2 linked regions of the Pseudolabrys taiwanensis genome follow. The protein of the gene in region 1 interacts with the protein of each later gene in a pairwise test. Links are inferred from orthologs where the notes say so. Each region holds a gene or a part of one and is shown on either strand. Other genes may lie near its edges.

Region 1 (11,903 bases):
GCCGTGGCGCGCGACCGAAGACGGCTTCGTCACCGATGACGTCATCGAGTGGTATGCGCGTTTCGCCCGCGGCCGGCCGGGCGCGATCGTGGTCGAAGCGACCGGCATCCGCGACGTGCCGAGTGGGCCGCTGATGCGCATCGGCCACGAGCGCTACATTCCCGGCCTGCGCAAGCTCGTCGACGCGGTGCGCGAGGCAAGCCATGGCGAGACGCGGCTGTTCATCCAGCTCATCGACTTTCTGTCGATCCGGCGTCGTCCGGATCGGGCGAAGTATCTCGAGCGATTCCTGACGATCACCGACGCGCATCGCCAGGCGCTCGGCGAGCCCGCGCTGCCCGAAGCCGAGGTGCGGACGCGCCTCACCGCGCTGCCGCCGGCCGAACTGGCGAAAGTGCTCACCGAGCGCGAACTCGAAGCGCTCGACTTCGGCTATCGCGAGCGTGTCACCGACATGCATCTCGCGCACATTCGCGACTTGCCCCAGACGCTGCCCGGGCTCTTCGCCGATGCCTCCGCGCGAGCGCAGCAAGCGGGCTTCGACGGCGTCGAGCTGCACTATGCGCACGCCTACACCATGGCGTCGTTCCTTTCGCGCAAGAACACGCGCACGGACGGTTATGGCGGCGCGCGCGAGAACCGTCTGCGGCTGCCGCTCGAGGTCTACGAGGCCGTGCGTGCGCGCGTCGGCGCAGACTTCGCCGTCGGCTGCCGCTTCCTGGCCGACGAGTGCATCGACGGCGGCAGCGATGTCGACGATGCGCGCTTCTTCGGCCTGGCCTTCGCCAAGGCCGGCATGGACTTCCTGTCGACCTCGCGCGGCGGCAAGTTCGACGACGCCAAGCAGCCGGGCGTCGGCGGCGCCGCCTACCCCTATACGGGTCGCAGCGGCTACGAGTGCATGCCGCAATACATTTCCGACGCGCGCGGTCCGTTCGGCCGCAACATCGCGGCGACCGCGGCGATCCGCAGCGACATCCGCGCGGCCGGCCTCGGCACCCCGGTCGTCTGCGCCGGCGGCGTGCACAACTTCGACATGGCCGAGAAGATGCTGGCCGACGAGACCTGCGACATCGTCGGCGCGGCGCGGCAATCGCTGGCCGACCCCGACTGGTTCCGCAAGATCGCGCTCGGCCGCGGCGGCGAGGTGCGGCTGTGCGAGTTCACCAATTACTGCGAAGGCCTCGACCAGAAGCACAAGACGGTGACCTGCCAGCTCTGGGACAAGCTCGACCTCGACGCCCCCGGCGTCGCCAAAACCGCCGACGGCAAGCGCCGCCTGACGCCGCCCGACTGGCAATAGTTACGCAAGCGACCATTGACAGCCGCCCGCCCCGCTGATTATTTTAAGTATAAAATAATTTCACGCGCGGCTGCGGACCGGCATCTTGCCGCCCGATCTTGCCTCGATGTGAAGAACCGCGGCACGCAAAGGCGTGTAATGTCGGGGCAGCTCGTGAAGCAGGACCACTAGATTATGCGCATTGTCTGCATCGGCGGCGGCCCCGCTGGCCTCTATTTCGGCCTCCTGATGAAGAAGGCCAATCCGTCCCATCAGGTCTCGGTCGTCGAGCGCAACCGGCCCTACGACACGTTCGGCTGGGGCGTGGTGTTCTCCGACGCGACCATGGAGAACATGCGCGTCTGGGATCCCAAGACCGCCGAGGAGATCGAAGTCGCCTTCAACCATTGGGACGACATTGAGGTTCTGATCAAGGGCCGGCGCATGCGCACGACCGGCCACGGCTTCGTCGGCATCGGCCGCAAGCGCCTTCTGAACATTCTGCAGAAGCGCTGCGAGGATCTCGGCGTCGAACTGGTGTTCGAGCGCGAGGTCGACAGCGACACCGAATTCCCCGATGCCGATCTGATCATCGCCTGCGACGGCGTCAATTCCAAACTGCGCAACAAGTACCAGGCTGCGTTCGAGCCCGATATGGTCGTGCGGCCGAACCGTTACATCTGGCTCGGCACCGAGAAGAACTTCGACGCCTTCACCTTCGACTTCCGCCGCACCGAGCACGGCTGGTTCCAGGCGCACGTCTACAAATTCGACGACAAAACCTCGACCTTCATCGTCGAGACGACCGAAGAGACCTTGCTCGCGCACGGCCTCGATACCGCAACGCCGGACGAGTCGGTCGCGTTTTGCGAGAAGATCTTCGCCGAAGTGCTCGACGGCGAGCCGCTGCTGACCAATGCGCGGCATCTGCGCGGCTCGGCCTGGCTGAACTTCAACCGTCTGATCTGCGGCAAGTGGAGCCACTTCAACGGCAAGAGCCATGTGGTGCTGATGGGCGATGCCGCGCACACCGCGCATTTCGCTATCGGCTCCGGCACCAAGCTGGCGCTGGAGGACGCGATCGAGCTGACACGTCAGTTCGACAAGTTCGGTCACACCGCCGACAAGATCCCACAGGTGCTCGCGGCCTACGAGGAAGTGCGCCGCGTCGACGTCGCGCGTATCCAGAACGCCGCGCGCAACGCCATGGAATGGTTCGAGGTGGTCGGCTCCCGTTATGCCGACACGCTCGAGCCCGAGCAGTTCATGTATTCGCTGCTCACCCGCTCGCAGCGCATCAGCCACGAGAACCTGCGCCTGCGCGACAAGCTCTGGCTCGAAGGCTACGAGCGCTGGTACGCGCAGCGTTGCGGCCTCAATGTCGAGCCCGGCCAGCGCCCCACTCCGCCGATGTTCACGCCCTATCGCGTGCGCGGCGTGACCCTGGCCAACCGCATCGTGATGTCGCCGATGGCGATGTACTCGGCGGTCGACGGCGTGCCGAACGACTTCCATCTCGTGCATCTCGGCAGCCGCGCCATGGGCGGCGCCGGCCTCGTCTTCGGCGAGATGACCTGCGTGTCGCCCGATGCGCGCATCACGCCCGGCTGCCTCGGTTTGTGGAACGACGAGCAGGCCAAGGCTTGGCAGCGCGTCGTCGACTTCATCCATACGACACCGGCCAAAGCGGGCATTCAGCTCGGCCATGCCGGCCGCAAGGGCTCGACGCGCCTTGCCTGGGAAGGCATCGACCAGCCGCTGCTCAAGGACAACTGGCCGCTGATTTCCGCGTCGAACGGCTCCTACCTCGCCGGCGCGCCGGCGGCACGCGAGATGACGCGCGCCGACATGGACCGCGTGAAGGCCGACTTCGTTGCTGCCACCAAGCGCGCCGCGGCGATCGGCTTCGACGTGCTCGAGCTGCACTGCGCCCACGGTTATCTGTTGTCCGCCTTCCTGTCGCCGCTGACCAACAAGCGCACCGACGAATACGGCGGCAGCCACGAGAACCGCGCCCGCTATCCGCTGGAAGTGTTCAACGCCATGCGCGCCGTCTGGCCCGAGGACCGGCCGATGTCGGTGCGCCTATCGTGCCACGACTGGACCGAAGGCGGTAACACGCCGGAAGACGCCGCGATCTTCTCGCAGATGTTCAAGGATGCCGGCGCCGATCTGGTCGACTGCTCGTCGGGTCAGGTCGACAAGGCCGAGCAACCGGTCTACGGCCGTCTGTTCCAGACACCGTTCGCCGACAAGATCCGCAACGAGATCGGCATCGCCACCATCGCCGTCGGCGCCATCTTCGAGGCCGATCACGCCAACTCGATCATCGCCGCCGGCCGTGCCGACCTGTGCGCTGTCGCACGGCCGCATCTCGCCGATCCGGCATGGACATTGCACGAAGCGGCCAAGATCGGCGTCAAGACGGTGCCGTGGCCGAAGCAATACTATTCGGGCAAGGCGCAGTACGAGACCAACATCGAGCGCGCGGCCGCCACGCAGCCGCAACGATGACGGTCCACGCGTAAGGAGCCCTGGTGGCCAAATTTCGCGTCAAGCGGCTGGTGCGGTTCGGACATTGCGATCCGGCCGGGATCGCTTATTTCCCGGCCTATATCGACATGCTGGTCGGCGTGGTCGAGGATTTCTGGATCGCGCTCGGCTTTCCCTGGACCGACCAGCTCGGCCACCGCAACATCGCCAATCCGACGGCGCATCTGTCCTGCGACTTCATCCGCGCTTCGCGGCAGGGCGACGTGCTCACCTTCACGATGACGCTGGAGCGCATCGGCAATTCCTCGCTCGCGCTCGGTCACAATGTGACGCGCGGCGAGGAAGTGGTGTGGACCTGCAAGCAGGTGCTGGTCGCCATGGACACCAAGTCCGGCACGGCGATGCGCTGGCCGGACGATATCCGCGCGGCCCTGAAGAACTTTGCCGAGGCGCCCGACGTTCCTGGGGACCCCACGGGCGCCTAGAGCGACAACGACAGGCCGCGGGTGTAGCGTCGCGCCATGAAGCCCTCCCGCGACATTTCCCGTCTCATCGAGATCATGGCCGCGCTGCGCACGCCGGTGACCGGCTGCCCGTGGGACCTCGAGCAGACCTTCGACACCATCGCGCCCTACACGCTCGAGGAAGCCTATGAGGTCGCGGACGCCATCGCGCGTGGCGACATCGAGCACCTCAAGGATGAGCTCGGCGATCTCCTGCTGCAGGTCGTGTTCCACGCGCGGATGGCGCAGGAGCAGGGTCTGTTCGCCTTTGACGATGTCGTCGAGGCCATCACCACCAAGATGATCCGCCGCCACCCGCACATCTTCGCCGATGCAGACGGCAAGACCGCCGAGGCGGTGAAAGGCCTGTGGGAGCAGATCAAAGCGGAAGAGAGAGCCGCGCGCGGCGAGAAGGCGCCGACCGGCGCGCTCGCCGGCGTACCGGTCGGCCTGCCCGCCCTCACCCGCGCCTTGAAGCTGCAGAACAAGGCCGGTCAGGTCGGTTTCGACTGGAACGATCCGCGCGCGGTGCTCGACAAGATCCGCGAGGAAGCCGACGAGATCGAAGCCGCGCTCGACGAGAACGACGAGGCGCATGCCGCGACGGAAGTCGGCGACCTGTTGTTCGCCGTGGTCAACCTCGCGCGCCACCTCAAGGCCGACCCAGAAGGCGTCCTGCGCGGCACCAATCTCAAATTCGAGCGGCGCTTCGGCTCTATCGAAAAGGCGCTGGCGGCGCAGGGCAAAGCCCCGCAGGACGCGACTTTGGCGGAAATGGATGCGCTGTGGGATGCGGCGAAGGCAGCGGAGAAGGCGGCCGAGAAGTAGCGGCCTGATCGAAGGCCGCACTGCCAATCGCTGTGTTCTCGTCGCTCGATTCCATTCCCGCGGTCATTGCCGGGCTCGACCCGGCAATCCATGAGGTCGTGCGGCAAAACGAGACGAACGTATGCCCTCATGCGGAGGCAATTCATCATGGATGCCCGGGTCAAGCCCGGGCATGACCGGAGCGGATGGCACCCGTCGAATGGTTCGGTCGAGCGATAGCATCGCCGGATCAATGCCGTTTTAGGCCGCCGTCACCGCGTACCTCCGGCGCACCATCTCGGCGTTCTTCGGGTCGGCGCGCACGGTCACGGCAAGGCGGCCGTCCTCGCCCATGTCCTTCGACAGCACTTCGGAATGGCGGTAGAGCCAGCTCAAACCGGCGCCGTCGGCCGGATCAAGCGAGAGCGAGAGCGTCTGACGTCCTTCGCCGAGCCGCGCTTCGATCGCGTCGGTCAGATGGTCGATGCCCTCGCCGGTGACGGCCGACACGACGATCGGCTGGCGGTCCGGCGGCTGCCGTTCGGCAAGATTGATCAGCCGGTCGCGGCCCTCGGCATCGAGGCGATCGACTTTATTCCAAACCTCGATCATGCGCGGATCGTTCGGCGCAATGCCCAGCTCTTCGAGCACCTTCGCCACGTCGAGCGACTGCGCCGCCGCATCCTCGTGCGACATGTCGCGCACATGCAGGATGACGTCGGCCTCGATTACCTCTTCCAAGGTGGCGCGGAACGCCGCGACCAACATGGTCGGCAGATCGGAGATGAAGCCGACCGTGTCCGACAGGATCACACGGTTGCCATGGGGTAGATCGACCGCGCGCAAAGTCGGATCGAGCGTCGCGAACAGCATGTCGGCCGACAGCACCGTCGCCTGCGTCATGCGGTTGAACAAGGTCGACTTGCCGGCATTGGTGTAGCCGACGAGCGCCACGATCGGATACGGCACGCGCTTGCGGCTTTCCCGATGCAGCGTGCGCGTGCGCTTGACCTTCTCAAGCTCCTGCTCGATGCGCGAGATGCGCTCGTCGAGCATGCGTCGATCCGCTTCGATCTGCGTCTCGCCCGGACCGCCGAGGAAGCCGAAGCCGCCACGCTGGCGTTCGAGATGCGTCCACGCGCGCACGAGCCGCGTCTTCTGATAGCTCAGATGCGCAAGTTCGACCTGCAGCGAACCTTCCTTGGTGCGCGCGCGGCGGCCGAAGATTTCGAGGATGAGACCGGTCCGGTCGATGACCTTGGTATTCCAGGCCTTCTCGAGGTTGCGCTGCTGGACCGGCGAGACCGGACAGTCCATCACCACGACGGACGCCTCCAGGCTCTTCACCAGGCCGGCGATCTCGTCGACTTTGCCTTTCCCGATATAGGTCGCTGGCCGGATCTCGTTGAGCGTCACGAGACCCGCCTCGACGACATTGAGATCGATGGCGTGCGCGAGACCGACCGCTTCGGCGAGGCGTGCTTCGGGCGTGCGCACGTCCGCAGCCGCGCGGCTGGTATCGCCGCGCGGGCTCGCCTTCAGCCACGGCTCGATCACGATAGCGCGGCCCGTCTCCTCGCCCGTCGTTGTCGGGCTTAGACGGTCGGCACGCTGATCACGACGACGTGGTTCCAATTACGCCTTGTCCCCGGCCCCTTCCTCACCGCCTTCGAACAGCGAGATCGGATGGCCCGGCATGATGGTCGAGATGGCATGCTTGTAGACGAGTTGGGAATGTCCGTCCCGTCGCAGCAGCACGCAGAAGTTATCGAACCATGTAACAACGCCCTGAAGCTTCACACCGTTCACAAGAAAGATGGTGAGCGGGATTTTTGCTTTGCGGACGTGATTGAGAAAAGTGTCTTGCAAGTTCTGCGCACGTTCGGCGGCCATGGCCGTTGTTCCATTTTTTCGCTCGCGTCTTGGGGCGCGAGACGTTTCGTTGCCCGGATCACTTTGCGTGCGCAACATTGCGCACGTCGCCTTTGCCCCACGCAAAAGCGGTTCAAGTTCCGGGGATTGCTATTAGATGGCAGGAGCGCGCGGGGCGCAAGCACAAGTTGGCAATCGGTCGATCAAGTCTCTGAATTAATTAGAAATCTTCTCTTTCTCCGTGAGAGGCAAGGGCTGCTCGCGCGCGTCGCCTTACACAATTTCGGCGTACCGGTGGTAATCTTTTCGCAGCGCGGTTGCGACCAGACCGGGCGCACCGTTGCCGACCGGCTTGCCGTCAATGCTGACCACCGGCATGACGATCTGGCTCGCCGATGTCACGAAAGCCTCACGCGCGGCATAGGCCTCCTCGACTGTGAAGGCCCGTTCCTCGAACTTGAGGCCCTGCGCCTTCACCAGATCGAGCACCACCGAGCGGGTGATGCCGGGCAAAATGTCGCGGCCGAGCGGACGGGTGATGAGTACGCCGTCACGGCTAACGATCCACGCATTGGACGAAGCGCCCTCGGTGACGTTGCCCCGCGCGTCGACGAGCCAGGCCTCGCGTGCGCCCTGGTCGCGCGCCGCCTGTTTGGCGAGCACGTTCGGCAGCAGCGCCACCGACTTGATATCGACCCGCTGCCAGCGGATGTCCGGCGCGGTGACGACCGCGATGCCCTCTTCCGCGACACGCTCCAGGCGCGACAGATCGTTGCTGCGCGCGGTCACGACCACCGACGGCCGCGTCCCATCCGGCGGAAACGGAAAGTCGCGCGGCGCGACGCCGCGGGTGACCTGCAGATAAACGATACCGTCGTGTACCCGATTACGACGGACCGTCTCGCGCATCACCAGACTGAGCGCGGCCGCCGACATCGGGCGCGCAATGCGCAGTTCGCTCAGCGAGCGATCGAGCCGGGCCATGTGGCGGCGCTCGTCCACGAGGCGCCCGCCGCGCACTTCGCAGACCTCGTAGACCCCGTCGGCAAACTGATAGCCGCGGTCCTCGATCGAGACGGCGGCTTCCTCGCGCGGCAGATAACGCCCGTTGACATAGGCGATGCGGGACATGGTGACTTACTTCCGTGACGTATTTGTCCGATGCGGCCCTTCACCACGCGCGTCTCCGCGCAAGTGGGGACCCAGCGCTGGAGTCCCGCTTGCGCGGGAATGAGCGGAGTTCGTGGCAATGCCGCGCATACTTACAATTATCCGATTCCGAGCGCCTTGAGCTTGCGGTGCAGGGCCGAGCGCTCCATGCCGACGAATTCGGCGGTGCGCGAAATGTTGCCGCCGAAGCGGGAAATCTGTGCCACCAGATATTCGCGCTCGAACACCTCGCGCGCGTCGCGCAGCGGCAGGCCCATGAGCTGCTCGCCGCCATTGCCGTTCGGCATCGACGGCACCATGGAGCCGACATCCGGCGGCAACATGCCGGCATCGAGCACGGCGTCGGGATCGCCGCCGGCCAGGATCATCAGACGCTCGATGTTGTTGCGGAGCTGGCGCACATTGCCCGGCCAGTTGTGCGACTGCAGCACCGCCATGGCATCGTCGCCGATGCGCCGCTTCGGCAGGCCGGTCGCCTGCGAGATCTGGTCCATGAAGTAGTCGACGAGGTCCGGAATGTCCTCGCGCCGCTCGGCCAGAGGCGGCACGCGGACCGGCACCACCGACAGCCGGTGATAGAGGTCCTCGCGGAATTTGCCCTCCCCGATCAGCGCCTCGAGATTGCGCGAGGTCGACGACACGACGCGCACGTCGACCGCGATCTTTGCGTTGCCGCCGACGCGCTGGAAGGTCTGATCGACCAGCACGCGCAAGATCTTGTTCTGCGTCTCGCGCGGCAGGTCGGCGACGTCGTCGATGAACAAGGTGCCGCCATGCGCCTCTTCCAGCGCGCCGGTCTTGCGGCCTTCCGAGCCGTTGGTCTGATCGACGCCGAACAGCTCGACCTCCATGCGCTCCGGCGTGATCGCGGCGGCGTTGATGACGATGAACGGCCCGCCGGCGCGCGCGGAGAGCTGATGAATGGTGCGCGCCGCGAGCTCCTTGCCGGCGCCGGAGGGGCCGACGATCAGGATGCGGCTGTTGGTCGGCGCCACGCGTTCGATCGCCTGGCGCAGCTGCGAGATCGACGCCGAACGGCCGACCAGCGAACTCGGCCCCGGCGCCAGTTGCTTGAGCTGCTTGACCTCGCGCTTGAGCCGCGACGTCTCCAGCGCGCGCTCGGCGACCAGCAGCAGCCGGTCCGCCTTGAACGGCTTCTCGATGAAGTCGTAGGCGCCGTGCTTGATGGCGGCGACCGCGGTCTCGATGTTGCCGTGGCCCGAAATCATGACGATCGGCAGTTCCGGGTGCTCCTGCTTGATGGCATCGAGGAGCTGCAGACCGTCGAGCTTGGAGCCCTGCAGCCAGATATCGAGAAAGACAAGGCTCGGCCGCCGCGTCGCGACCGCGGCCAGCGCCTCGTCGCTGTTGCGGGCCGTACGGGTCGCATAACCCTCGTCCTGCAGAATGCCGGCGACCAGGTCGCGGATATCGGCTTCGTCGTCGACGATCAGAATTTCAGCGGACATATCGTCACTCGTTCACGGTCTTCTGTCGTTCAGGCTCTTCCGCCTTGTCGGCGGCTGCGAATTGCACGCGCACCCAAGCACCGCGCTGGCCGGGAATTTTGTCGGCGGCATCCCGCAATTCGATGATGCCGCCATGCTCTTCGACAATGCGGCCAACAATGGCGAGACCGAGGCCGGTGCCCTTCTCGCGCGTCGTCACATAGGGTTCGAGCAGGCGCGAGCGGTTTTCCTTCGGCAAACCGATGCCGTTATCCACAACGTCGATGACGATGTTGTCGCCTTCGCGCGCGGCATAGACCCGAATGGAGCCCTTGCCAAGCTCCTCCGGCGGCACTGCCGCAATGGCCTCGGTCGCGTTCTTGATGATGTTGGTCAGCGCCTGCGAGATCAGCCGGCGATCGAAGCGCGCGGGCATCTGCTCCTCGGCGATCTCGGCCTCGATGTCGATATCGGCATTGCCGACGCGCATCAGGAACACCGCCTCGCGCACCGTATCGGCGACGTCCTCGGCGGCGATCACCGGCTTGGGCATGCGCGCGAAGCGGGAGAACTCGTCGACCATGCGGCGGATGTCGTCGACCTGCCGCACGATGGTGTCGGTGCACTGGTCGAATATCGCGCGGTCCTCGGTGATCAGCTTGCCGTATTTGCGTTTGATGCGCTCGGCCGACAGCTGGATCGGCGTCAGCGGGTTCTTGATCTCGTGCGCGATGCGGCGGGCAACGTCCGCCCAGGCCGAAGTGCGCTGCGCTGCCACCAGATCGGTGATGTCGTCGAGCGTGACGACGTAGCCGTGATGCGCCTCGCTCGATTGTTCGCTGGTCACGCGCACCGAGAGATTGCGCTCGCGGCCGTGGCGCGTGATGGTGAAATGATCCTGCGCCGGCCCGCCGACCTGCGCCGCCTCCATGATCGTGGCAAGCTCCGGCAGCACCTCCGACAGCGGCCGGCCGAGCACTTCCGCCTCGCTGCGGCCGATCAGCCTTTCGGCCGACCGGTTGAGAATGCTGATATGGCCTTCGGCATCGACGCCGATGACGCCCGCGCTGGCGCCGGCGAGCACGGCCTCGGTGAACCGGCGGCGGCTGTCGATCTGATCGCGCGCGCGCATGATGTCGTCATGCTGCGTGCGCAGCTCCTGCGTCATGCGGTTGAAGGTCTCGCCGAGTTGCGCGAGATCGCCCTCGGACTGACGCACCGGCACGCGCACGAACAGATTGCCGGTGGAGACCGCATTGGCCGCGCCGATCAGACGCCGGATCGGCGCCACCAGCCGGTTGGCGAAGTTCAAACCGATCCACACCGCCGACAACAGCACGATGAGCGCAATCACGGTGTACATCAACGCGAAGGCCACCTGCACGCCGACCCGGCGCGCCTCGATCGCGGCATATTCGGTGACGCTGGCGCGCGTCGCCTGCAGCTGCGGCACCACGCGCGGGTCCAAGAGACGCGTCACGTAGAGCCAGCGGTTCTCGTATTTGTCCACCTTGATGACGGCGGCGACATAATTCGTATCCGGCAGCAGCACGATCTGCGGATCGGTGGTGCCGATCTTCGGCAGCGCGTCGCGCGGCGGCAGCGCGAACGTCTGCGTCGTGCTCACGTCGGCGCGCGCGACGACATCGAGGTCCTGATCGAGCATGATGACGGCGGCCAGTCCGCGCACCTGCGCCTGGAAGGTCAGAAACTGGCGCAACTTGTCCGGATCCTGATCGAACAGCGGCTTGGTGCGCGCCACGTCGAAGGCCAGCACCATGATGTCGGAGCGCACGATCTGCGCGTGGTCGCGCAAATAGGCCTCGGCGACGATCAGCGAGTTTTCGATCGCCGCGCGGGTCCGCGTCGAGAACAGCCGGTCGAGGCCGCGGTCGAGCGTCACGCTCGCCACGATCGCCACCAGGATCGCCGGTGCCGCAGCGATGATCGAGAACAGGCCGACGATGCGCACGTGCAGCCGCGCCGCCGCGCGCCCCGTGCGCCGCGCCTGAACAACCTGCCAGACTTCCTTGATGATGACGCCGAGGAGCAGCAGCACCGTCGCCGCGTTGACGAGGAGCAGCGTCACGACAACGTTGTGCGTCGGCGAGATCGGCGTCAGGTCGGCGAGAACGATGAAGGTGATGAAGGCCGACAGCAGCGCGAGGCCGACCGCCAACGGACCCAGCAGACGGCCCTCGCCTTTCCGCGCGGCATTACCGGCGAGCGCATTGTCGGCGGAGGCAGCCTGTTCGACGCTCATGGACAGCCTTTGGACACCCGGCGGAAATGACGGGCCCACGGCCCAAAGGGATCGCGCCGTCGGGG
Region 2 (11,875 bases), 3.0 Mb from region 1 along the record:
GCGGGACGACGGTTTGGCAAAGCCTGCCGGATCGCCTATCCCATGTGGACAACGGTCTGGGGAAAGCGGGGGATAGCGGTCGAAATCAGCCGTAAATGGCCCTGTACGAGTGTGGACGGTAACCGGACCGATAGCGCGGGATTCTTGATCGCCATTTCATGCCCGGTGGACAGGCTGTTGAGCCATAAGCATGAGTCAAATCAACCGTTTAATAACCACTAAACCTAAGATTCTAAGATTCTAGAGAGATGGAGCCTGATCGGCCGTGCATGTGGGTAAAAAGTTTCTTAACGTGCTCTCCGGTCATCGCGAGGCAGTGCCGCCGGTCTGGCTCATGCGACAGGCGGGGCGCTACCTGCCCGAGTATCGCGCTGTCCGTGAGAAGGCCGGCGGGTTTCTCGATCTCTGCTTCAATCCCGAACTTGCGGCCGAAGTAACGCTGCAGCCGGTCCGTCGGTTCGGCTTCGACGCCGCGATTTTGTTTTCCGACATCCTGGTGGTGCCGCTGGCGCTCGGACGGAAGGTCGAGTTCCTTGTCGGCGAGGGACCAAAGCTCGAGCCGCTCACCGACGCGGCCGGACTGGGAACACTGCGGACGGAAATCGATCAGGCGGTGGTCGGCAAAGTCTACGAGACCGTGACGCGCGTGAAGTCCGCGCTCGACGATAAGACCACCCTCATTGGTTTTTGCGGTGCACCGTGGACGGTCGCCACCTACATGGTGGCCGGCGAAGGCACACCCGATCAGGCGCCGGCCCGGATGTTCGCTTACCGCGATCCGGATACGTTTGCGCGATTGATCGATCGCCTGGCGGACGCTTCGATCGACTATCTCACGGGTCAGCTCAAAGCCGGGGCCGAATGCGTGCAGCTCTTCGACACCTGGGCCGGTGTCTTGTCGCAAGCCGAGTTCGATCGCTGGTGTCTGATGCCGACGAAAAAGATCGTCGATGGCGTCCGCGCGCGCGTGCCGGGTGCGAAAATCATCGGCTTTCCGCGCGGCGTCGGCAGCAAGCTCTGGCGTTACGTCAAGGATACCGGCGTTGATGCGGTCGGTCTCGATTGGATGCAGGGGCTGACTTACGCGCGCGAGCACATCCAGACGCTCAAACCGGTGCAAGGCAATCTGGATCCTTTGGCCTTGCTGGCTGGCGGCGATGCGCTCGATCGCGAGATCGATGCGGTGATGCAGGCGCTGGCCGGCGGCCCGTTCATCTTCAATCTTGGCCACGGCATTCTGCCGCCAACGCCGATCGCTCATGTCGAGCGGATGCTGAAAAGGGTGAGGGGTTAGTGCTTCTTGATCCCTCCCCCGCAGGGGGAGGGTGGCCGCTGTAAGCGGCCGGGTGGGGGAATGGCCAACGAGATCGCCAGACGTCTCCGCAAAACTATGACGCCGCAGGAAGTGAAGGTGTGGAACCACCTTCGCACGTGGCGAAGCCACGGATTCCATTTTCGGCGGCAAGCGCCGCGGGCTGGCTATGTCGTCGATTTTCTTTGCTTGAAGCATCGACTTGTCGTCGAACTCGACGGCGGTCAACACAATTACGATGGCATGCAGGCAAGCGATCGGGAACGTGATGACAAGTTGACCGTGGGCGGCTTTCTCGTGCTCCGCTTTTGGAATAGCGATGTCGATCAGAACCTGTCGGGTGTGCTGGAAACCATCCACGCGGCTCTGCGGGAAAGACACCCCCACCCGGCCGCCTGCGGCGGCCACCCTCCCCCTGCGGGGGAGGGATAGAGGCTCATCATGTACGAGTGGCTCAAAGCGCTGCACATCATCGCGGTCATCTCCTGGATGGCCGGACTGCTTTATCTGCCGCGCCTGTTCGTCTACCACGCTGCTGCCGAGCCCGGTTCGGCACAGTCCGAGACCTTCAAGGTGATGGAGCGGCGGCTGCTCAAGGCCATCATGGGCCCGGCCATGGGCGTGACCTGGGTGCTCGGCATCGTCCTGGCGATTCAGGGCCACTGGTTCGTCGCCGGCTGGCTTCACGCCAAGATCGCCTTGGTCGTGGCGATGTCGGTCATGCACGGGCTGTTCGGGCGCTGGGCCAACGATTTCGCCGCCGACCGTAACCGCCGGAGCCAGAAATTCTACCGCATTGCCAATGAGATACCGACGGTTCTGATGATCCTGATCGTCATTTTGGTGGTGGTGAAGCCGTTCTGACCCCGGCCCGGAAACCAAAATTTCACGGCACGGTTGCCGGGCCCTTGCGGAAAATCGCGGCTCAACTTATGTTGACGGCATCCCACCGAACGCAGGCGGATGCGATCGCGTTCCGGCACCGAGCCTTTCGGACCGGATGCAGCATCGGGCCCTAGGGACTTCCCAAAGCGCGCCCTCAAGTCAATCCAAACCTGCGAACTACCCTTATCTAGCCGCGGCAGTTCTCCCTTTTTTCAGACGCCGCCACTTCCGCTCTACAGGACCAATGCCCCTATGCGGGAAATGAAGCTCCAGGACCTTAAGTCCAAGACGCCAGCCGAACTCCTAGCCTTCGCCGAAGAGCACCAGGTCGAGAACGCCTCCACCCTGCGTAAGCAGGAGTTGATGTTCGCCATCCTGAAGCAGCTCGCGACGCAGGAAGTGGACATCATCGGCGAGGGCGTGGTCGAGGTCCTCCCCGACGGTTTCGGCTTTCTCCGGTCGCCGGAGTCGAACTACCTCTCCGGACCGGACGATATCTACGTCTCGCCCTCGCAGATCCGCCGTTTCGGCCTGCGCACCGGCGACACCGTGGAAGGCCACATCCGTTCGCCGAAAGAAGGCGAGCGGTATTTCGCGCTCCTCAAGGTCAACACGATCAACTTCGAAGACCCCGATAAGGCGCGTCATAAGATCAACTTCGACAACCTGACGCCGCTCTATCCCGACGAGCGGCTGAAGATGGAGCACGACGATCCGACCAAGAAGGATCTGTCGGCCCGCGTCATCGACATCGTCGCGCCGATCGGCAAGGGCCAGCGCGCCCTGGTGGTCGCGCCGCCGCGCACCGGTAAGACGGTGCTGCTGCAGAACATCGCGCACTCCATCACCGCCAACCATCCCGAGTGCTATCTGATCGTGCTGCTCATCGACGAGCGGCCGGAAGAAGTTACCGACATGCAGCGCTCGGTGAAGGGCGAGGTCATTTCCTCGACCTTCGACGAGCCGGCCTCGCGCCATGTGCAGGTCGCCGAGATGGTCATCGAGAAGGCCAAGCGCCTGGTCGAGCATCAGCGCGACGTGGTGATCCTGCTCGACTCGATCACCCGCCTCGGCCGCGCCTACAACACGGTGGTGCCGTCCTCCGGTAAGGTGCTGACCGGTGGTGTCGACGCCAACGCCCTGCAGCGCCCGAAGCGCTTCTTCGGCGCCGCCCGTAACATCGAGGAAGGCGGCTCGCTGACCATCATCGCCACGGCGCTGATCGATACCGGCAGCCGCATGGACGAAGTCATCTTCGAAGAGTTCAAGGGCACCGGTAACTCCGAACTCATCCTCGACCGCAAGGTCGCGGACAAGCGCACCTTCCCGGCGATCGACATCACGCGCTCCGGCACGCGCAAGGAAGAGCTGCTCACGGAAAAGGATGTGCTCAAGAAGATGTACGTCCTGCGCCGCATCCTCAATCCGATGGGCACGATGGACGCCATCGACTTCCTGTTGGACAAGCTGCGCAACACCAAGACGAACAGCGAGTTCTTCGACTCGATGAATACGTAAGGCGCCCGGCGCCGTTGCGGTTTAGTGGCCGGGCCTCAAGCCCGGCCATTTTTTATGCCGGACGTCACGTCGGTTCGGCGACGACTGCGCCGCGGACCGCACGCGGACGCTGGCTCCAGGCCCAGGTGCGGCCGTAGCGGGTGATCGGTTCCTCGACCCATTTGGTCAGCAACCAGCCGGCAAGCACGCACACCGGCAAGGCCGCGATCGTCACCAGCCACTGCGATACGCTGGCTATATCCGGCCGTTCGTTGAGGATGAGCCCATGCATCAGGCCGAGGATCGGCAGATGCGTGAGATAGACGGCATAGGAGGTTCGCCCGAAGAAGCGCAGCACTGGCGAGCGGAAGCGTGCGGCTTCCGGCGCATTGCGCACGATCGCGAGCAGGAACAAGGCGCAGGCGGTCGCACTGAGCAACGGGCTGAAGATGACGAAGATCGCGTTGGTGCGGCCGGCGAAAAACCCGAGATAGGACACCGTCAGCAGCAATACGACCGGTGCGACCCGAAACGCGTAATCGAAGCGGCCGGAGCGCACTGCTTTCGACTTCGCCGCCAGCGCGGCGAGCAAGCCGGCGACGAGGATATCGGCAATGCCCGGCAACAACACGTTCACCGCGATTGGGTTGCCGACGTTCGCGAATTGCACGGCCGCGCGGGCCAACACGGCGCCGATCGCGACGGCGATCAGCACCTTGGCGAGATGGCGCCGCGGCACCAGAAGAAACGTCAGGGGCGCCAGCAAATAGAAGTGCTCTTCCACCGCGAGCGTCCAGGTCGGCGCCAGCCAATGTGCGCCCAGCGTTTGCGTGTTCGCCATGAAGAACGTCTGAGTGAAAGTCAGATAGCCCCAGATCGGAAATGTCGTCGGATCTTGCGCCCAGGCCGCGTGACATGCGCCCAGGATGGCCGACACGAGCAGCACCGAAACGAAATAGATCGGCAGCGTCCGGCAGATGCGGCGGACATAGAACACGAGAAAAAAGTTGTCGTTGTGCAGCTTGTCGAGAATGAGCGTGCCGACCAGGAAGCCGCTCAACACGAAAAACATCTCGACGGCGAGCCGGCCGAGCATCAGCGCGGTGAGGCCGCTCGGCACCTCGGCGAAATAGTGCGACAGGACCACCAGGATGGTCATCAGGCCGCGCATGCCGTCGAGGGCGACGATGCGCCGGTCGACGCCGTAAGGCGATTGGGGCGGCAAAGCAGGATGTGTCTGGGGTGGCAAAGGCGCGGCCTCCTCGACCGGATGACGCAGGGCCGGGCGTATCAGGATGCCGCTGAACGAACGCTTACCCCGGTATGTGAGAACCTCGCCTATCCCGCGCTTTCGCCCGGACGGTTAAGAAGGCCGCCTAAAGTTTGAGCGCATTTGCCCTTATTTCATGCGGGTTTTTGCACGTGCGAGAAAGAATTTCGAAACCATCTTCTGGCGAATTGGAACTCGCTAATACCTCTGCGGGAATCCGATGCCACAGCACAATCGCCTGCGATTGCCCCGTCCGGCGCTGTGGATCGCCATCCCGGTATTCGGCGTCGCCTTGATCGTTGCCGGGCTCTTCAGCCTCGGTGCATCGACGTTTGTCGCGGTTGGCTTCGGCGCCTTCGGTGCGCTCGCCATCGGCTGCTTTGCGGAGTACCGGCTGCACCACATCACCGCGTCGATCAGCAAGATCGCCAGCGGCGACCGCTATACCAGTCTGCCGCAGGTAGTCGGCGACGGCGCCCTCCAATCCTTCAACGCGACCGCCGAGAGCATTCGGAGCGCGCTCATCGCCGCCGATACGCTCGCCGTCGATCAGCGCCGGCGCGAGACCGAAGCGCGGCTGCATCACGCCGGCCGCGTGTTCTTCACCGGCAATTTCCGCCGCGCCATCGACGATGTCGTCAACGCCTTCACCAGCGCCGGCGAGCGTATCCGTGGCACGGCGGTCGATCTGACGCAGAGCAACCGGCTGATGGCGAAGCAGGTGGCGCAGTCCTCGGACACGGCCGCGCAAGCGGCGGAAGACGTCGCCGGCGTCGCCGCCGCGGCGCGCGACGTCCAGACGCTCGCGGTGACGTCCGGCCGTCACGTCGAGGAGGCCCGCGCCGCCACCAAGCGCACCGTCACGGAGCTGGCGCGCGCCGACGAGACCATGCGCAACCTCGGCGCCGTCGCCGGCCGTATCGAGCAGGTGATCAAACTCATCCAGTCGATCGCCGGGCAGACGTCGCTGCTCGCCCTCAACGCCACCATTGAAGCCGCGCGCGCGGGCGAGGCCGGCCGTGGCTTCGCGGTGGTGGCCGCCGAGGTCAAGGAGCTGTCGCGCCGCACAGAACTGGCCACCAAGGAGATCAGCGACCAGATTCACGGTATCCAGGATGCCGTGAACGAGACCGCCGAGGCGATTGCCGCGGTCGACCGCAGCGTCGCGGATATGGGCACGGTGAACGAAAACATCACCCGGCTCATGGAGCAGCAGATCGAGCAGCTCGACGTCATCGGCACCGAGGCGATGAAAGTCGCCGCCGCCGTCAGCGAGACGCTGCCCGGCATCCGTGCCGTCGTCACCGACGTGACGATGGCGGGCGATGCCGTGCTCTCGACCGCCGACGATCTCATCGCCAGCGCGCAATCGCTCACCGCCTCCGTGACGCGCTATTTCTCCGACCTCGATCACGGCTCCATCAAGGTCGGCATTCTGCATTCGTTGTCAGGGACGCTGACGGCGAGCGAGCGGCCGTTGCAGCAGTTGCTGGTGATGCTGATCGAGCAGCTCAACCAGGCCGGCGGCCTGCTCGGGCGGCCGGTGGAGGCGGCGATCATGGATCCGCGCTCCGATAACGACGCCTATGCCGCCCAGGCCGAAACCCTGCTGCGCGAGCACAAGGTCGCGGCCATTTTCGGCTGCTGGAGCTCGGCCTCGCGCAAGCGGGTGCTGCCGATCCTGTCGCAGCAGGACGGGTTGCTGTTCTATCCCAGCCAGTACGAAGGGCAGGAGCAGTCGTCGCACATCGTCTATACCGGTGCGACGCCAGCGCAGCAGGCGCTGCCTGCGGTCGATCACCTCATCGGCATGGGCCGTCGGCGCTTCTTCCTGATCGGCACCGACTACATCTATCCGCGCACCACCAACGCCATCATCCGCAACTACCTGCAGTCCAAGGGCATCGGCCCGGATGCAGTGGACGAGCTCTATGTGCCGTTCGGCGAGCGCGCGTTCAGCGAGACGGTGCTGCGCATCAGCCGCTTTGCCGGCCGCAACGGCGCCGTCGTTGCAACGCTCTCCGGCGACTCCAATGTGCACTTCTTCCGCGAGCGCGCCCGCCAGGGCTTGGACGCCGACATTCTACCGGTGATGAGCCTGTCGCTGGGCGAGGCCGAGCTGCCGGCACTCGCCGAGCGCCGGCTGATCGGCCACATGGTGGCGTGGAGCTATCTGCATACGCTCGACACGCCGGAGAACCACGCCTTCGTTGCCGAATGGCGTGATTTCGTCGGCGATCCAACGGCGACCACCAACGATCCGATGGAAGCGACCTGGATCGGCTTCAAGCTCTGGACGCAGGCGGTGGCCGCCGCCGGCACCACCGAGACCCAGGCGGTGCGGCGGGCGCTTGCAGGCCGCAGTATCCGCGCGCCGTCTGGCTTCGACGTCAGGTTCGATGCCGAGACGCAGCATTTGCACAAGCCGGCCATCATCGGCCGTTTCGGCGCGCACAACATCATCCAGCCGGTGTGGATGAGCGACGACGTGATCGCACCGGAGCCCTGGAGCCGCTGGCGGCCGCAGAACGGCGAAGTGCCGCTGCGCAAGGCGGGATAACATCGATGGTCATCGTCCGCGTAAGCGGACAATCCAGTAATCACGATACTCGCTATTGGAATACTGGATGCCCCGCTTTCGCGGGGCATCCAGTTTTGCTGATCGGTTCGATCAGTTCCGATACCGCGTGTAATCGATGCGGAACATCGACGGGTCCACCTTCTTGGTGGGATCGAGATTGAACACCGCGACCGTGGTGTCGTAGCCCTGCGGATCGGTGACGGTCCACTGCTTGAGCTGCATGTCCTTGGCCGAGAACATGATCATCAGCCGGCTGGTGCCGACGAGGCCGTTCCGTTCCTCGACCACGACGGTGACGAACACGTCGTCGGAGTACACCGCGACGAGGTTCGTATCCTTCATCAGGTCGACACGGTCGGACAGCAGGAAGCGCAATGGCGTCTGCGATAGCGGATAGACGTCCTGCGTCGCCAGCTTGCGATCGCGCACCACGACGGACTGACCGTCGGCCACCAGTTCGATCGGGCTCGGATCGTCATACTCGAAGCGGATCTTGCCCGGCTTCGACATGTAGAAGTCGCCTTTGGTGCGGCCGCCGTCGGGACCGACCTGCACGAAATTGCCGGTCAGGGTCTGCACGCTCGACAGATATGCATTGACCTTGTCGACGATGGCCTTCTGCTCGGGTGTGAGCGCGCCTTTGCTGGCGCCGGATTGCCCCAGCAAAGCGGCGAAGGGATTGGTGACGGGGCCCGAGGTCGCTTGTGCGCGGGCGACGAGCGCTTCCGGCGGGATGGACGGCCTGGATGCGATCGAGCCTGTGGTAAGAGTCCGCTGGACAGGTGTGGCCGCCGCCATATGCTTGACCGGACGCGGCTTCGGCAGCGGCACGCGTTCGGCAAAGGCCGGCGCCGCCGTAAGGCTCAGGCACAAAGCTGCCCAGGCCACGCCGCGGGCCAATCGCGCCTTCCTCGGTTTCGCCATTTCGCTCTCCGCCTTACCCATACAATCACCAACGCCCATACGGCGCCGCTGTGGCTATTTCGCGACCCGTCGTCCGCTGTCACTCCGGCCGTCGCGATGCGCGGCTCGAAATGACAACCGTCACCTTTCGAAATCCCCTTCTTCGGGGATCAGAATCTCACGTTTGCCGGCATGGTTGGCTTGGCCGACGATGCCTTCCTGCTCCATGCGCTCCATCAGCGTGGCGGCCCGGTTGTAACCGATCTGCAGCCGGCGCTGGATGTAGGAGGTAGAAGCCTTGCGATCGCGCTTCACGATGGCGACGGCCTGGCTGTAGAGATCGCCGCCTTCGGACATGCCCATGCCGGTGGAATCGAACACGGCACCGTCTTCGCCCTCTTCGGCGAGATCGCCGGCGGTCACTTCTTCCAGATATTCCGGCATGCCCTGCGCCTTGAGATGGCGCACGACCTTCTCGACTTCTTCGTCGGAGCAGAACGGGCCGTGGACGCGGCTGATGCGTCCGCCGCCGGCCATGTAGAGCATGTCGCCCTGGCCGAGCAGTTGCTCGGCGCCCTGCTCGCCCAGGATGGTGCGGCTGTCGATCTTCGACGTGACCTGGAAGGAGATGCGCGTCGGGAAGTTGGCTTTGATCGTGCCGGTGATGACGTCGACCGACGGACGTTGCGTGGCGAGCACGACGTGCAGGCCCGCGGCGCGCGCCATCTGCGCCAGACGCTGCACGGCGCCTTCGATGTCCTTGCCGGCGACCATCATCAGGTCGGCCATTTCGTCGACGATGATGACGATATAGGGCAACGGTTCGAGATCGAGCTCTTCCTTCTCGTAGATGGCCTCGCCCGATTCCTTGTCGTAGCCGGTGTGCACCGTGCGCGAGAGCGTCTCGCCCTTGGCCTTCGCTTCGGCGACGCGCGCGTTGTAGCCGTCGATGTTGCGCACGCCGAGTTTCGACATCTTCTTGTAGCGGCCCTCCATCTCGCGCACCGCCCACTTGAGCGCGACCACCGCCTTCTTCGGATCGGTGACGACCGGGGTGAGCAGATGCGGGATGCCGTCATAGACCGACAGTTCGAGCATCTTCGGATCGACCATGATCAGGCGGCACTGCTCCGGCTTGAGCCGGTAGACCAGCGACAGGATCATGGTGTTGATGGCGACCGATTTGCCGGAGCCGGTGGTGCCGGCGATCAGCAAGTGCGGCATGCGCGCGAGGTCGACGATGACGCTCTCGCCGCCGATGGTTTTGCCGAGGCAGAGCGGGAGCTTCGCGGCGCTCTCGTTGTATTCCTTGGTCGTGAGCAGCTCGCGCAGATAAACCTTCTCGCGCGTCGCGTTCGGCAGCTCGATGCCGATAGCGTTGCGGCCGGAGACGACGGCAACGCGTGCCGACACCGCGCTCATCGAGCGGGCGATGTCGTCGGCAAGGCCGATGACGCGCGACGACTTGATGCCGGGCGCCGGCTCGAGCTCGTACAGCGTGACCACCGGGCCGGGGCGCGCATTGATGATCTCGCCGCGCACGCCGAAGTCTTGCAACACGCTTTCCAGCGCCGTGGCGTTGGCTTCGATGACGTCCTTCGGCATCGTCGTGCGCTCGGACGCCTTCGGCGCGGAGAGGAGATTGTGCGAGGGCAGCGTGAAGCCGCCGTTGCGCTTATTCGCTTTGGCCGCCGGCTTGGCCGGTGCCGCCGCGCGGCGCCGCGGCGCCTGTTCTTCTTCTTCCTCCTCGACTTCCTCTTCTTCGTATTCCTCGTCGGTCGGCGCCGTTGCGGGGGCGGCGACGCGGCCGAGCGTATCGAAGCGCGGCTCCTGCCGTTCGCCGGGACGCGGCGGCCGCGGACCCGAGGCGGCGGCACGCAGCGCATTGCTCGAGGCGCCGCGGATGAGACGGCCAATGCGCGCCTTCCAGCTCAGGAGCGCGTGCACGATCATGCCCAGCCAAGGATTGGCGCGATCCGGCGTGTCGTCCTCTTCGTCCTCGTCGGTTTCGGCGACCTCTTCCTCTTCGTCGTCGTCCTCCTCGGCGCGCACGGGCACACGGAAGCCGACGGCGAGCGTGATCGTCACCAACGTGGCGGCGCCGTAGATGACGGCGAGGACGGTCATGAGTATGCCTTCGGCCGCGCCGCCGAAGACCATCATCGGCAGGCGCACGAAGGCATCGCCGGCGACGCCGCCGAGGCCGGTCGGTAGCGGCCATTTAGCCGTCACGGGCAATGTGGAGGCGAAGGCGGCGGCGCAGAACGTCACCGCGATCCACATCAGGCCGCGCCAGCGTTCGCCCAGCGGCTTGTGCGACAGGAGCCGCCAGCCGAGTAGCGTCTCCGGGGCCAGGAGGAACACCGCTGCGAGCCCCAGGAGCTGCATGGCGATGTCGGAGAAGATGGCGCCCGGGAAGCCGAGCAGGTTCTCGATCGGCTTCTTGGTTGCGTGACTGAGCGAGGGGTCCTGCACCGACCAGGTGGCCAGTGCGATGGCGCCGAGCAGTGCCAGACCCAGGAGGGCTAGGCCGGCGAGCTCGCGCAGCCGACGGCGCACGATCTCACGGAAGTGATCCGTGACGAAAGCGACGACGTCGACGCTGCGATCCGCTGAAGCCATTCCTTAGTCCTGCGAACTTCTCATACGTTAGCCGAGCACGGCGACGAGGCGATGCAACGCCTCGGCCGTGCTTGCCTTGTCCTGCACCATGGCGACGCGGATGTAGTCCGCGCCGGGATTGGAGCCGTCGGCCTGGTCGCGCGCGAGATAGCGCCCGGGGACGACGCGCACGCCGGCCTCCTGCCACAGCCGCTTGGTCACGATTTCGCTGCCGCCATATTTCGATACATCGAGCCACAGAAAGAAGCCGCCGGCTGGACGCTTGTAGCCGTAGCGGTCGCCGATGATTTGGTCGGCGAGATCGAACTTTGCGGTGTAAAGCTTACGGTTCTCTTCCACATGCGCGTCGTCTTCGTAGCAAGCGACGGCAACGTGTTGCGCCGGCACCGGCACTTGCGGCGCGGCGACATTGCGCAATTCGAGGAAGGCGGCGAGGAACTTCTTGTCGCCGGCGGCGAAGCCGACGCGCATGCCCGGCAGATTCGAGCGCTTCGACAGCGAGTGGAACACGACGACATTGGTGAAGTCGGGTCCCGAGGCCTCCAGCATGCCGGCCGGCCGCTGATGGCTGTACAGCTCGCCGTAGCACTCGTCGGCGAAGACGAGGAAGCCGTAACGCCGCGCGAGACCCGCGAGCTTCTCGAGATAAGCAAGGCTCGCGACGGCGCCCTGCGGGTTTGACGGCGATGCCAGATAGAACGCGACGGTGCGCTTGAGCAGCGTCTCGTCGAGCGCGTCGAGATCGGGCAGGAAGCCGGTTTCCCGCGTCGTCGGCATGAACACCGCTTCGCAGCCGGCGGCGAGC

The links.
Region 2: the proteins of hfq (region 1) and rho interact in binary tests that used the Escherichia coli proteins (3 or more experiments, as listed by UniProt). The link is inferred for Pseudolabrys taiwanensis from one-to-one orthologs.

Annotation. Positions count from the first base shown.
Region 1 is NZ_CP031417.1:1,010,821-1,022,723, reverse strand. What follows is about bases 5,350-8,165. They hold hfq (RNA chaperone Hfq), read right to left. Parts: upstream 6,979-8,165; coding sequence 6,721-6,978; downstream 5,350-6,720. Other genes in these bases: DW352_RS04825 (D-amino-acid transaminase), read right to left, coding at 7,231-8,088; hflX (GTPase HflX), read right to left, coding at 5,350-6,720. In the rest of the region: DW352_RS04855 (oxidoreductase), read left to right, coding at 1-1,303; DW352_RS04850 (bifunctional salicylyl-CoA 5-hydroxylase/oxidoreductase), read left to right, coding at 1,478-3,796; DW352_RS04845 (acyl-CoA thioesterase), read left to right, coding at 3,820-4,260; mazG (nucleoside triphosphate pyrophosphohydrolase), read left to right, coding at 4,297-5,106; more of hflX, read right to left, coding at 5,347-5,349; nitrogen assimilation response regulator NtrX, read right to left, coding at 8,226-9,596; DW352_RS04815 (sensor histidine kinase NtrY-like), read right to left, coding at 9,601-11,838. UniProt on the Escherichia coli protein: RNA chaperone that binds small regulatory RNA (sRNAs) and mRNAs to facilitate mRNA translational regulation in response to envelope stress, environmental stress and changes in metabolite concentrations.
Region 2 is NZ_CP031417.1:3,989,540-4,001,414, forward strand. The notes cover bases 1,795-4,582. They hold rho (transcription termination factor Rho), read left to right. Parts: upstream 1,795-2,449; coding sequence 2,450-3,715; downstream 3,716-4,582. Other genes in these bases: hemJ (protoporphyrinogen oxidase HemJ), read left to right, coding at 1,795-2,176; DW352_RS18970 (acyltransferase family protein), read right to left, coding at 3,780-4,582. In the rest of the region: hemE (uroporphyrinogen decarboxylase), read left to right, coding at 266-1,294; DW352_RS18955 (endonuclease domain-containing protein), read left to right, coding at 1,355-1,744; more of hemJ, read left to right, coding at 1,754-1,794; more of DW352_RS18970, read right to left, coding at 4,583-4,943; DW352_RS27500 (transporter substrate-binding protein), read left to right, coding at 5,185-7,524; DW352_RS18980 (outer membrane lipoprotein carrier protein LolA), read right to left, coding at 7,636-8,469; DW352_RS18985 (FtsK/SpoIIIE family DNA translocase), read right to left, coding at 8,590-11,070; DW352_RS18990 (aminotransferase class I/II-fold pyridoxal phosphate-dependent enzyme), read right to left, coding at 11,098-11,875. UniProt on the Escherichia coli protein: Facilitates transcription termination by a mechanism that involves Rho binding to the nascent RNA, activation of Rho's RNA-dependent ATPase activity, and release of the mRNA from the DNA template.